Regions from separate parts of the Leptolyngbya sp. FACHB-711 genome, predicted to be linked through region 2. Evidence: predicted binding sites of a transcription regulator. Region 2 holds the regulator's gene; the other holds the start of a gene.
The links. The regulator NtcA, encoded in region 2, controls nitrogen genes in cyanobacteria. The targets are predictions, from matches to a motif close to TTTGTANNNNNNNNTACAAA.
Positions count from the first base shown of each region.

Region 1: H6F80_RS03145 (MSMEG_0572/Sll0783 family nitrogen starvation response protein) is a predicted target of NtcA. The motif match lies at 1,624-1,643, and genes of this name have one in related genera.

Region 1 is NZ_JACJOR010000104.1:1,054-8,355, forward strand. Features, by position in the region: gene H6F80_RS03140 (MSMEG_0569 family flavin-dependent oxidoreductase) at 215-1,492, shown strand; gene H6F80_RS03145 (MSMEG_0572/Sll0783 family nitrogen starvation response protein) at 1,718-2,200, shown strand; gene H6F80_RS03150 (Nit6803 family nitrilase) at 2,270-3,277, shown strand; gene H6F80_RS03155 (MSMEG_0568 family radical SAM protein) at 3,309-4,421, shown strand; gene H6F80_RS03160 (MSMEG_0567/Sll0786 family nitrogen starvation N-acetyltransferase) at 4,486-5,031, shown strand; gene H6F80_RS03165 (sll0787 family AIR synthase-like protein) at 5,031-6,002, shown strand; gene H6F80_RS03170 (MSMEG_0565 family glycosyltransferase) at 6,026-7,219, shown strand.
Region 2 is NZ_JACJOR010000358.1:12,395-19,696, reverse strand. Features, by position in the region: gene H6F80_RS14865 (DUF8632 family protein) at 1-185, opposite strand, end outside; gene rpsN (30S ribosomal protein S14) at 375-677, opposite strand; gene nth (endonuclease III) at 743-1,546, opposite strand; gene rseP (RIP metalloprotease RseP) at 1,590-2,684, opposite strand; gene ntcA (global nitrogen regulator NtcA) at 3,005-3,676, opposite strand; gene H6F80_RS14840 (sugar transferase) at 4,179-4,841, opposite strand; gene rsmI (16S rRNA (cytidine(1402)-2'-O)-methyltransferase) at 5,120-6,007, shown strand; gene H6F80_RS14830 (hypothetical protein) at 6,137-6,877, shown strand; gene H6F80_RS14825 (DUF1049 domain-containing protein) at 6,905-7,108, shown strand; gene H6F80_RS14820 (helix-turn-helix domain-containing protein) at 7,149-7,302, opposite strand, start outside.

The sequences.
Region 1 (7,302 bases), on a different contig from region 2:
TCAATAGACTTGGGAATTTCGTATCTGAGAATACAAAGACTTCATAGATAAAAAATCTAGGCTGACAGTAAGTTTATCTACAGCAACTTCTTCAAGGACTTAAATGGGATGCAGAGGTTTCCCGGTGTGGAACTTCGCCCTCCCATCCCTTTGTTTATCAATAGACTGTAAACGCTGTATTCATTTCCCCATCACCCATTTCACCTCAGCAGCTATGAGCAATCACTACTCAGCTATTATTGTCGGCGGCGGACAGGCGGGTCTGTCGATGAGCTATTGCCTGAAAGAACGCGGCATTGACCACATCGTTTTTGAGAAAAACCAGATTGGCTACGCATGGCGCGAAAAGCGATGGGACAGTTTTTGCCTGGTCACTCCGAACTGGCAGTGCCAGCTTCCCGGTTTTCCCTATCCCGGCAATGACCCGCAGGGCTTCATGCAAAAAGAAGAAATTGTGTGCTACATCGAACGCTATGCCGCCTCATTTGAACCACCTCTCAAAGAAGGCGTAGAAGTGCTAAAACTTTGCAGAAATGAAGCGCAACAGTTTGAAGTCACAACTTCGATCGGAGACTTTACGGCAGATCAGGTCGTTGTAGCGATCGGCGGCTACCATGTACCTCGCATTCCGCGTCTTGCCGAATGTCTGCCTGCGCTGCATCAGATCCATTCTTCTGAGTACAGAAATTCCGAATCTTTGCCGGATGGAGCGGTGCTGGTGGTGGGCACTGGACAATCGGGCTGTCAAATTGCAGAGGATCTGCATCTTGCAGGGAGACAGGTGCATTTGTGCGTGGGCGGTGCGCCTCGATCGCCTCGTCGATATCGCGGCAAAGATGTAGTAGATTGGCTTGATCAAATGGGTTATTACGATTTGCCGATCGATCAGCATCCGCAAAAAGAGAAAGTGCGGGCAAAAGCCAATCATTATGTGACAGGCAGAGACGGCGGACGCGAGATTGACCTGCGCCAGTTTGCGCGAGAAGGCATGAAACTGCACGGTAAATTGAAAGCAGCTGAAGGAACCCAGCTCCAGTTTCAAAACGACCTGAAACACAATCTGGATCAGGCAGATGCCGTCGCCGAAAGCATCAAAAAAACAATTGATACGTTTATCGAAAAGAATCAAATCGATGCGCCGATCGAGCCTCCCTATCATCCGGTTTGGGAACCCATCGAGAATTCATTGGCGATCGACTACGAGCAAGAAAATATCCGCACGATAATCTGGTGTACAGGATATCAGTCGGACTTTAGCTGGATCGAAGTGCCTGTGTTTGATGGAAAGGGCTATCCGGGACACGATCGCGGCGTGACTGGCGTTTGGGGACTGTATTTTCTGGGGCTGCCCTGGCTTTATACCTGGGGCTCTGGGCGATTTTCAGGAATTGCGCGAGATGCGACGTATTTAGCGGACTATATGGTGGCTCGTAAACGAGTGGTCGTGGCGCAGGATTGGAGCGTGGTGAATGAGTTTTTGTTGGGTTCGTAGAGGGGAGACAGAGTTCGTTTTAATCGCACAATCTCAATGACCTATCGATTTAAACAGGTTCTAACCCCCGATCGCAGCATTCTTCCCCCACCCTCGATCGCGCACCTGACCCTATCGCCAAATCTTGACGCTCTGTAATTAAAGATACAAAATATTGTGTGAGCAACCTCGTAATCTGACAACACGTCGATCCAATTCACAAACCAATCCACAAAGGAAAATGGTATGCCTGAAGTAACAGCCCCCGCCCATCAAGTTGGTGATTTCTTTGTCGATTATGAAGAGAAAGTATTTCCTGATGTCAAAGCAGAACCGGGTGAGAAAGCACTGGTAACATTTCACACTGTCGCCTTTGAAGGATCGATCGGGTTCGTGAATCTGCTGCAAGCAACTCGTCTGCTGCGAAAAGGCTTTGAAACATCGGTGCTGCTTTATGGTCCGGGCGTGACCCTCGGTGTGCAGCGCGGCTTCCCGAAGTTGGGCGATTCTGCTTTCCCCGGACACCAAAATTTCAACGATCAGCTCAGCAAGTTCATGGCAGAAGGGGGTAAAGTCTATGCCTGCCGTTTTGCGCTGCAAGCCCTGTACGGACACGGCGAACCCTCACTGATTCCCGGCATTCGCCCGATTAATCCGCTTGATGTATTAGACATCATTTTGATGCACCGCAAAGACAACGCTTTTATCCTCGATACCTGGACGGTTTAATCTCCAGTTCGGATTCAGGACAAACTGGGCTAAATTTCCCCACCGTTTGCATCCGCAATTTGTGATTCTATGGATTACTCACGCACGGTTCGCGCCGCAGCAGTCCAGATCAGTCCGGTGCTGTTTAACCGGGATGGTACAACTGAGAAAGTGTTGCAGTCGATCGCCCAGGCTGCAAAAGAAGGGGCACAGATTGTCGTTTTCCCAGAAACGTTCATTCCCTACTATCCCTACTTCTCGTTTGTGCAGCCCCCGGTTCTAATGGGCAAGGAACACATGCGGCTCTACGAAGAAGCTGTAACCGTTCCCGGACCTGTCACCGATGCCGTAAGCCGTGCGGCGCGTTCCTATGGCATGGTTGTGGTGCTAGGTGTGAATGAGCGCGATCATGGCTCCCTCTATAACACACAGCTCATTTTCGATGCAGATGGAACCCTGCTGCTTAAGCGACGCAAGATCACGCCGACTTATCACGAGCGCATGGTTTGGGGGCAGGGAGATGGATCAGGGCTGAAGGCGATCGATTCTGCGGTAGGGCGGATTGGCGCGCTTGCCTGTTGGGAGCATTACAATCCCCTGGCTCGCTTCGCGCTGATGACACAGCATGAGCAGATTCACTGCGCCCAGTTTCCTGGTTCCCTGGTAGGGCAGATTTTTACTGATCAGATTGAGGTTACGATTCGCCATCATGCGCTGGAGTCAGGCTGTTTTGTGATTAATTCAACAGGTTGGCTCTCGCCGGAACAGGTCGGACAAATTACCACTGATGAAAAGCTTCAGCGGGTGCTGAGCGGCGGCTGTAATACTGCCATTATTGGTCCCGAAGGCAATCATCTCTGTCCGCCCATTACCGAAGGCGAGGGCATGATCGTTGCCGATCTCGACTTCTCGCTGATCACCAAGCGCAAGCGCATGATGGATTCGGTCGGTCACTATGCCCGTCCTGATTTGCTGCAATTGCAGATGAATCCTGAGGCAAGGACAATGTTAAACGCAGTATCTTCTGATTCATCTTCTCAATCAGTTTTCCCGTCTTCTTGGGCATCATCCGAAACGCCTTTAGCAATCGACACCTGATTTGCCCGATCATTCACTCATCATTCTCACTATGAATAAGCAAACGCTGATTACTGAACTTCAGTCCTATGGTCTGAAGCTAGTCGATTCGGATGTGGGTGCATCGGGTCGTCAGGGTGGGGCAGGCCCGTCGGATCATAAAGCTGTGACGGTGGATGGCACAACGGTAATGGTTCCGATCTTCAACAGTCCGGCAGCACAGTCACCCTACAGCGTGAGAGTGGATGGCACAATTGCCCTGACGGAAAACGGCAAAGTAGCCGAAATGCTGTTAGAACGTCAGGGAGAACCGATCGCTCCGATTCAATTTCCGCAACAGCCCCAGTTCTATGGTCTGACCACGGCAGAGGGCATTCCCTACTGGAAGATTGCGCTGCTTCACAGTCGAGATGTGCTAGCAACTACCGTGCTACAAACTTGTATGCGCTACAGCGATGCTGCAACGTCCTGTCAATTTTGTGCGATCGGGCAATCGCTCGAAGCAGGCAGAACGATCGCTCGCAAAACGCCAGCGCAGCTTGCAGAGGTCGCAGAAGCAGCCGTGCGGCTAGACGGTATCAAGCAAATGGTAATGACCACTGGAACGCCCAATACGCCCGATCGCGGCGCAGCCTACCTGACTGAATGCGCCAGAGCCATCAAAGCCAGGGTAAACTTACCGATCCAGGCCCAGTGCGAGCCGCCCGACGATTTTGCCTGGTTCGATCGCCTCAAAAATGCAGGCGTTGAAAATTTAGGAATGCACCTGGAAGCCGCTGATCCAGAGATTCGATCGCGAATTATGCCGGGAAAAGCATCTGTGCCTTTAGCCCATTATTTTGATGCGTTTGGGACAGCGGTTCAGGTATTTGGCTGGGGACAGGTTAGCACTTATTTACTAGCAGGTTTGGGAGATAGCTTAGAGACACTTTTGGAGATGTGCGATCGATTGATTCAGATCGGCGTTTATCCCTTTGTTGTGCCTTTTGTACCAATTACGGGAACGCCTCTGGCAAATCATCCGGCTCCTCAAAGTGAATTTATGCAGACGCTTTACGAGCGAGTCGGCGCAATGCTGAAGCAATCCGGGCTGCGCTCGGCAGAGATGAAGGCGGGGTGTGCGAAGTGTGGGGCTTGTTCTGCGCTTTCGACGTATGAGGTTTAGACGTACCTTCTCTTAAAGAGTTTGAAGTTTTCCCGAAATCACGCATCACTCAGGTTCAGCAAATATGAATCGATATCAGTTCAAGCTTGCAACAACGCCTGATGAAATTGCAGCCTATTTTGCCCTGCGCCATTCGATTTTTGTAGACGAACAGCGGCTTTTTCAGGACAGCGACCTGGATGAAATCGATCAGACTGCCTATCCGATCGTGGCTGTGCATTTGCAGGAAGGCTTGGAAAATGAACGGAATCCGATCGTCGGGGTGGTGCGAATCTATGAAACCCAACCTGGCTTCTGGTACGGCGGACGACTGGGAACACACTGCAACTATCGCAAAGGCTGGCAGATCGGCAAAGGATTAATTCACAAGGCAGTCACAACAGCCAACACCTGGGGTTGCGAGCGATTTCTGGCGACGGTTCAGCTTCAAAACGTGCGGTTTTTCCAGCGGCTTCACTGGGAATCCTTGGAAGAAATTACAATTTGCGATCGTCCCCATCACCTGATGCAGGCGGATTTGAATTATTATCCTCCTACGGTTGCTTCGCAGTTTTCCTCGGCAATCGAACCCCGTCCCGTCCTCCCCTTTCAAGCAAGAGAAGCGTCCTGATGCTGTCTACCCTCGTTACCAAGCTGCAAGAATCGATCGGCGTTTTGCACAAGCAAGATATTCAGACTGCCGCCCACTTTCTGCGTCAAACCCCTAACTGGCTTGATGCAGAGGTGCTGCTGGGCGATGACTGCGCCGCGATTCCCGATGGGGAAGCTTATTTGCTGCTGGCAAGCGAGGGAATGATGCCATTTTTTGTCGAGCAGGACCCCTGGTTTGCAGGCTGGTCTGCGGTGATGGTCAACGTGAGCGATATCTATGCGATGGGGGGTCGGCCGATCGCCTTGGTCGATGCGCTCTGGAGCCAGTCGGTTGAACAATCGCAGCAAATCTGGGCAGGAATGCAGGCAGCTGCTCAAGCATATGATGTGCCGATCGTGGGCGGACACACCAACTGCCATAGTCCTTATAATGCGCTTTCTGTCTCGATTTTAGGACGGGCAGAACGTCTGATGACAAGCTTTGATGCTCAGCCCGGTCAGCAGCTTTTAATGGCAGTCAATTTCGACGGGCAGATGCACCCTGAATTTGCCTTCTGGAATGCCGCGACCAAGGCTGATCCAGTGCGCTTGCAGGAAGATCTGGCTCTGTTGCCCGATCTGGCAGAGAAAAGGCTTTGCCGTGCCGGAAAGGACATTAGTATGGGCGGCGTGATTGGCACAACCCTCATGCTGCTCGAAACTTCCGCTTGTGGGGCAGTTCTGAACCTGGACGCAATTCCCTGCCCAGCAGGTGTCTCGCTCGATCAATGGCTAACGGCGTTTCCCAGCTACGGCTTTCTGTTGAGCATTGATTCTGATCATGTCGCAACAGTTCAGGCAATGTTTCGCGATCGTCAGCTCATCTGTGAACCGATTGGCGAAGTGAACTGCACGTCCGAGCTGGTGCTTCGATTGCAGCAAGATTCCATCTGTTTCTGGAATTTGCAGAAGCAGTCGCTTACAGGTTTCACCCCTGCTGTTCCTGCTTGATCCACGTTCCTGCCCGATCCACAATGCGAATTGCCCTGTTCACCTATTCCACTAAGCCCAGAGGCAGCGTGATTCACACGCTCGAACTGGCAGAAGCACTGCATCAGCAAGGGCATCAGCTTTGCGTGTATGCGCTGGATAAAGACGGGCGGGGTTTTGATTACTTTGTAGGAGGAACTGCATCGCCTCGATCGCTGGCTTGCCGCTATCAGCCTGTTCCAGCAGGAACCGCCCCGCCGGAGATCGATCGCCTGATTCAGCAGCGGATTCAGGAGTTTGTTGATTTCCTGGAGCATCATCTTCAGTCTGAGAATTACGACATCTTTCATGCTCAGGATTGCATTAGCGCAAATGCCTTAGCAGCGTTACGCCAACGTGGGCTCGTGCATTCGTTCGTGCGTACCGTTCACCATATCGAAGATTACAACAGTCCTTATCTTCAGCATTGCCAGGAACGATCGATTCGTGAACCGGATTTGTGTTTTTGCGTGAGCGATTACTGGCAGCAGCAGCTTCTCCAGCAGTATGGAATTCACGCGCCCAGAGTGATCAACGGCGTAAACTGCGATCGATTCACCCCGGTATCCTCGGCTCAGGATCTTCAGCTTAAGCAACAGCTTCAAATCACCGGACATCCGGTATTCCTGACAGTCGGCGGCATTGAACCACGCAAGAATACGCTGCAACTCGTTAAAGCCTTTGCCCGGGTTCAGAAATCGCTTCCCAAAGCACAGCTTGTGATTGCAGGCGGCGCAACGTTATTTGATTACCAGTCCTACCGAGACGAGTTTTTCGCACTGGTTCACGAACTGGAGCTTGAACTCGATCGATCGATTCTACTGCCGGGTGTAATTGCAGACGAGCATCTTCCCTGCCTTTATCGCTGTGCTGATGCGTTTGTCTTTCCGTCTGTCAAAGAAGGTTGGGGACTTGTCGTTCTCGAAGCGTTAGCAAGCGGCTTACCGACGATCGTTTCCGATCATGCCCCCTTCACTGAATTTCTCAATTCTCAGCAAACTCTTTTCGCCGCTCCTGATCATCCAGCCTCGATCGCTCAAGCAATGCTTAAAAGTATTCAGCCCGATGTTTCTCAGGCTCTGAGGCAAAATAGCCGATCGGTGGTTGAGACCTATTCCTGGAAAACATCTGCGATGATGCACTTAGATCATTATCAAGCGTTACTGAGTTCAATCATGCGTTCTGCTAGTTTTAATTGATTGAAAATGTTTGAGCAGCAACAGAGATTTTACACTGCCCCCTAAATTCCCCAATGCTGCGGAACGTTGAAACCTGATAAGGA
Region 2 (7,302 bases):
AGATCAGGAACAAACCGTTTGCCAATTCGCCGCCAGCTCGGTTCCTTGCTGCGCCACTGAAGCCGACAGCAGGGCCAGGGTAACTCTTCACGATCGAACAGGCGACAGCAGGGACCAATCACTCGGTAGGTGAAATGTCCACCGGAGCTGTAAAAAATTTGTCCATGTTCAAACGGATGCTGCATCATCTCACAGGCTAAGGCTTCTGGCTTGTAATCTACACTGCACTGGCATTTTCTGGATTAATAGCGTAGCAAAGGATCGGGAAAATTGCGAAAGTTGAGAAATGGCAAAAGAGCGATCGGTGTTTCACGATCGCCCTCCTCTCAAAATAAAATCGGTTAAATTGGGCTGGCTGAACACTCTGGGAGTGATTACCAGCTTGACTTGACCACACCTGGCAGCAAGCCCTGATGCGCCATTTCCCGAAAAACGTGGCGAGACAAACCAAAATCTCGATAGTAGCCTCTCGGACGACCTGTGAGCCAGCAGCGATTGTGGAGGCGCACAGGCGCACTGTTGCGGGGAAGCTGTTGAATCTGACGATGGATTTCCAGCTTTTCCTGCTGAGAGGTTGTGTTTGAAAATTGTTCGAGCAGTTCTTCGCGCTTTTGAGCGTATTTCGCCACGAGCTTTTGGCGTTTTTTCTCACGCTCGATCATGCCTTTCTTAGCCATGAAAGAATTACGTTGTTCCTATTTAGACAGCATTTACTATACTACCGCAGGTTGTAAGAGCTTGACTACCTCACCTCAATCCGTCCTTCTGGCACAAACCCCACAACAGGTAAAGGAGGCGGCGTGATTTTGGAGCGATCGGCTGAGGGACACAAATCGGCTAACGCACAAACATCACAGGCAGGATTACGGGCATTGCAAACTGCACGACCATGATAAATCAGCCGAATCGACCAGTTTTCCCAGTCGGGCTGGGGCAGCAGCTTCATCAAATCTCGTTCGATCTTGAGCGGATCTGTTTCTTTGGTGAGTCCCAGTCGTCCGCTCAGCCGTTTAACGTGGGTATCGACTGTGACTCCTGCATGGATGTCAAAGGCGTGAGCTAAAACTACATTCGCCGTTTTACGGGCAACGCCAGGCAGGGTCAGCAGGTCTTCCATCCGTTGCGGAACCTCACCCCCAAACTGGGTCATGATCAGGCGGCAGGCAGCTTGGATATTTTTGGCTTTGTTTCGATAAAAACCAGTCGATCGCACCAAAGATTCAATTTCAGCAACATCCGCATTGGCAAACGCCTCAGCATCAGGAAGGCGGCGAAAAAGGGCAGGCGTCACCTGATTCACCCGCTCATCGGTACATTGGGCAGACAGAATCGTAGCAACCATAAGCTGCACCGGCGTCTCATAGTCCAGCGTGCAGGGAGCTTCCGGGTAAAGCCGCTTCAGACGTACCAGAATTTCTAACGCCTGCTGTTTTCGGGCAGAAAGGCTGCGAAGTCTCACGATACAAAGGAAGTAGAGAAAAGGAAACGAGGTGATGGCTACACCGTCATACCAAAAGTGATGGCAGTTCGCGTAGCCCTTGGACAAGCTTGTACGCCCAACTCATCCTAACGTTCATGCTGCCCTGCGACTACTGGAAGAGTCTCTGGAAAATCGCAAGCTGAGTAGTATCGCGAACGATCAGGAAGATTCCTAATCCGAGCAGCAGTACCAGCCCGGTTTGCATCACGTTCTCTTGAATCCGATTGGGCAAAGGCTTACCGCGCAGTCCTTCCAGCAACAGAAACACAAGCTGTCCGCCATCCAGAGCCGGAAGCGGCAGAATATTGATAATCGCTAGGTTGATGCTGATGATTGCCGTGAAGGGAAACAGGCTTCCCGCGTTCGCTGCAACCAAGCCCGCGCCCTGCTCCACAATTTTGACGGGGCCGGCGACCTGCCCTGCCATCGAGGAGAAGTTGGTGATTAGACCAATAAATCCATTCACAGTGGCAAGAAACATTCCCTGAAACTGCTTTGCTGCCAGTCCCAGCACCTCAAAAACGCCATTGGGGCGGCGATACTGAGTTGCATTGATATTGGGGGCAAGCTGTACGCCGATTTTTGCGACGCCATCTTCTCCCGCTTTAGGGGTAATGCTGAGATCAAGCTGTTGATCGCCTCGCTGCACGGTAAATTCAACAGGCTGATCCGGACTGGTGCGAATCGTTTCCATTAGCGATTTAACGGCGTCCTGAGAGGCTCCCAGCGGCTGATCGTTGACTTCTAGGATAATGTCTCCTGCCTGAAGCCCTGCCCGTGCTGCCGGAGATTGTTGAGAAATGATTTCTGGAACTACGACGCCTGGTTGATAATCAAACTGTTCAGGAATGCCGATCGTTGTGAACTGCGCCACAAACACCAGATAGGCAAAAATCAGATTGGCGATCACGCCTGCACTAATTACAATGGCGCGATCGAGCACCGGACGGTTTTTCAGCAGATTTGGATCGTTGGGCGGAATTGTACTATCTGGGTCATCGTCGGGAAAGCCAACAAAGCCACCCAGCGGAATCGCTCGCAGCGCGTATTCGGTGCGCTCACCCTGATACTTCAGCAAAATCGGACCAAAGCCGATCGAAAATCGATTGACGTGAATTCCTTGCAGACGAGCTGCCAAAAAGTGCCCCAGCTCGTGAACCACAATTAACAGGGCGAGAACTGAGATTGTCGCTAATACTGACATAGACCCAGATTAATAAATAGAACCATCTGTAGTCCATTCTAAAGGGCGGTGAGGATTACTACTTCTACCCTGAGGGTTGGGTGGGGGAGGGGGAGATGAGGGGTGAATGGTTATCAGTGTATTTGGCTAACTCAGGTTTTGTTGGAATCGCAAGCTTTCTCCGTTCGGCAACGTTTGTTCGCGTCCGATCGCAAGCCTCCTGTTCCTCTTCTCCAGAAGCATTCGCTTAGGATGAGGTTACTTGGGAAATGAAAGTTCTATCCCTTGTCCTTCCTGTCCTTCTGGGGGCATGGGTGTTTTGAACAGCGACACAGCTAACTTTAAGTGAACTGCTGGCTGAGCGTGACTGGATTGTGAACGGTAATTCTTTTCTTGTGGATCGAAATCATTTGATCCTGACGCAGATCGCCGAGCAGCCGAGTCACAGTGACCCGCGTTGAGCCGATCGCTTCCGCAATTGCCTGATGAGATAGTTTAAGGTCGATCGTAATGCCCTCGGTGGTGGGCATGCCGAAGTCGCGGCAAAGAATCAGCAGGAAGCTGACTAGACGTGATCCCATGTCGCGATGCGCCAGCGTTTCGATCATCATCTCGGTTTGCAGAATTCGGGAGGATAACCCTTGCAGCATCAGCATACAGAGATCGGGGTTTTCCTTCAGGGCTTTCTCGACTTGCTCGATCGGCACAGACAGCAGCTCAACGGGCGTAAAGGCAACGGCATGATAGAAGCGATCAGCACGTTGCCCGGTGATGAGCGACAGAACGCCAAACACGCTGTTTTCACGGAGAAGCGCGACCGTAATTTCCTCACCTGCTTCATACACGCGAGATAGTTTGACTGCCCCTTTTTGCAGGAAGTAAACTCGCTCGGCAGGGTCGCCGGGAAAGAAGATTGTTTTGCCACGATCGTAGGCTTCAACAACAGGTGGAAAAGCACTCCCGCTTAATTGACGAAAGACGTTTGCCAATGGCTTATTTGGTGCAGCTACCATATCCCTTCCCCCAGCCCGCCTTTGAAGATTTCATCTTACCGCCACCTGCTACCAATAAGATCATTCGTTCTAGCCCAATTGGTTCTAACCGACTTTTTACCCCCTGTCCTTCACTCTGGTGTGGAGCAAGTAGGGTTAAGCCAAATGGGATATCGGAACTTCTGTGATAGCTTTCTGACTTTAAATTACTAAACTTAACTCTGAGCGGATTTTTTGTATTAAGTAATACATATCTAGCCCAATCTTGGTCTAAGTGCTGAAAAAGTCAGATTTTAAGGCGAAATAGGGGCAAAAAGTTCCTGTTAAAACCGACTGACTGAGACTGATATTGCTCCAGCAGCTCAAGACAATGCTTCCAAAATTGGATTTGCGAGGGTCAGCAGTGCCAGTTTTGTGAAGGATGTTTTCTAATGCTCTATTTCCCAATTAAATATCACCATTGATTCTGCTGAAGGGGAAACGGCTTCGCATTGTTGTCTGGCGAAACGTTGTCTTCTCCTGGCTAACAGGCTCCCCGACGATTAAGCACAACCTGGATAGTTTTGAAAATCAGCCCTAAATCATAAGCGATCGACCAGCGTTCCTGATAGCGCAAATCTAATTTCACGATTTCCTCAAAATCGGTTACGGTTGATCGACCATTTGCCTGCCATTCTCCCGTGATACCTGGCTTTACCTCTAGCCGCTGCCAGTGGTGAGCTTTGTAGCGGCTCACTTCATTTAGCGTAGGCGGGCGGGTTCCAACCAGGCTCATCTCGCCGCGTAGCACGTTCCAGAATTGTGGCAGCTCGTCTAGGCTAGTACGCCGCAGGAATCGTCCTACTCGCGTAATACGAGGATCGCAATCGTTCTTAAAGATGTAGCCTTGCGCCTGATTTTGAACCTGATGCTGAAGTTTCTCGGCATTCACCACCATCGAGCGAAACTTCCAGATGCGGAACGTTTGTCCGCGAAACCCGCATCGCTCCTGGCTGTAAAAAATGGGGCCGGGATCGCTGATATAGATTGCTACTGCGATCGGGATCAAAACCAGAGCGGTCAGCGTTAAGCCAACCCCTGCGCCCAGAATATCGATCGATCGCTTAGTTCTGCTCTGAACCGAAGGATGAATCTCAGATGCAAATGACGGCAGTAGGGTAACAAATTCAGAATGTGTGAATGACATAGCGCAGCAGCCTCTAGACAACGCCCCAAAAGAGGCAAACCAAAGAACAATTGATTGAACCAGAGCAGTGAGCGCGCCCTTAAACCGCAATTTCGGCAGCTTTGCGCTCTGATAAAAGCAACTGATGAAACCAGAATGCGCTTTGATTCAGGGGCAAGCAACAGCGAAGGTTTCGCTTTATCAACACTTCAAGGACAGCTTTAGAAATAGGGAGCTTCTCCGGGAAAATTACCAGGCAATTTCCACAAGGTTTTGCCTTCCGTGGTTAAGATCCTGGTATGGAGATTCAGTCTGCAACGTTATACATCGTAGGAACCCCGATCGGCAATCTGGAAGACATGACCTTCCGGGCGATCGAAGTTTTACGTCAGGTTGATTTTATTGCGGCAGAAGACACTCGTCACACTGGAAAGCTGCTTCAGCACTTCCAGATCAAAACGCCGCAGATTAGCTATCACGACCACAATCGCCGTAGCCGTCAGGATGAGCTACTGCGTCGCCTTCAACAGGGCAATTCGATCGCGCTTGTGACCGATGCCGGAATGCCAGGCATTTCCGATCCCGGCTATGAGCTGGTAAAAGCCTGTATCGAGCAAGGAATCCCTGCCGTACCGATTCCGGGAGCTTCTGCTGTGGTCACTGCCCTGAGCGCAGCTGGGCTTCCCACCGATCGCTTTGTCTTCGAAGGATTTTTGCCCACAAAAGGCACAGAGCGTCAAGCGCGGCTCATCGCATTGCAGAGCGAAACTCGCACGATCGTGTGCTACGAGGCTCCTCACCGACTGCGGCAGACTTTGAAAGATTTGCGGGAAGAGTTTGGAGGCGATCGGCAAATTGTGCTGGCAAGAGAACTTACCAAACTGCATGAGCAATTCTGGCGGGGAACCCTGGCAGAGGCAGAGCAGCACTACCAGACTCAGGAAGCCTACGGTGAATTTACGCTGGTGATTGCCGGAGGCCAGCCCGCCACACGGGTTTTATCTGAAAGTGCCCTTAAAACTGAATTGCAAGAGCTGCTGCGGCAGGGAATGTCTCGCTCTCAAGCGAGCCGTCAGCTTGCCAGTCAAACCCATTTGCCTCGCCGTGATCTCTATCAGCTTGCTCTGTCGCTGGAAGACGTGTCGCTGGAAGATATGTCGCTAAAAGATTTGAAGAAGACACGATAATGGAAAGCAGCTCTTTTCGGGAGGTCGCCGATCGGGAAGGGGATGAAGACGATCGTAACTCTGTCTCAGCAAACCGCTTCCCCCAAATGCCTCGTTCCTGATGCTATGCCGTCGTTTCACCCAGTGATAATGTCTCGAATTCCTATGCCTTTCCGCTCTGCTCCGCTCAACTTTGGCTTTGTGCTGCTGAGCACCGTTCTGCTCGTGTCAAGCTGTAATGGCTCTGGCAATCAATCGATTACTGCCTCTCCCGATTCCAGTCCTTCGATCGCTGCTTCTCCCCAAACTGAAACTCCTTCAGCCAGTGCCAGCCCGGATGTAGCTCCTACCGGAGAGGTTCAAAATACAACGATTTCTGACAAAGGGGTTGGGGCAGCTCAATTAGGAATCAGGCTGGGCGAACTGAAGCAAACCTTGGGAGCAACCGCAACGTTTACAGAAAAGTCGCCGTTTATGGTGGATTTTGATGCGATCGAGGTGAGCCAGGGCGGCGAGGTGCAGTTCTACTTGCTGCATCTGGCAAAGCAACCGTTAAAGGACAGCGATTTGATTCAGGGCATTCTCACCCGCAATCCCAAATACCGCACCGCAGAAGGGGTAGGAGCCGGAACGTCGATTGCCCAGGCAGAGCAGGCATATGGGAAAGTAACTCTGTCTTACAATACGCAGAATGAAGCAAGAGAGTATGCCCGCTTTGAGCGACAGCCTGTCCCCAACATTTCCTTCGCGACCGGGAACGGCAACCAGCAGACTGCGGGAGTTTATCCTGCTGCAAGCAGCGAATACAATGAAACCGGAAATTTTCGCCCGGATGCGAAGATTCAGTCTGTTCTGGTGGTCTGTCTAACCGATGTCTGCTCTGCGCCCTGACCCCCTTGATAACTCTCTGGAGCCCCGATGGCAAAAGTTCTGATTCCCCTGCTGACCGCCGTTTGGATTGGCGTGATCGCGATTGTTGCAATTCAAAACGCAGCCCCGATCGCCTTTCAGTTTTTGGGCTTTCAGTCGATCCAAATTCCGATCGGACTAGTGCTGGCGTTTAGCGTTGTTCTGGGCATGGCAGGGACCGCCCTCTTTCTACCGTTGGGAGGCAGGGATTAGAGAAGCGGTAGGTGGGTGAGTAGTGAGCGGGTAGGACAGACTAGATTGAGTAAATTTGCCCGTCGATGAGCAGGCGCGTAATGCCTTTTGCCTGAAGGTAGGGGGTCACTTTTTGAAACATTCGACCGTCTGGAACTTTGACAATACGCTGCATTCGACGGAGAAACCGCTTCGCCACGCGATGATTATCGAAA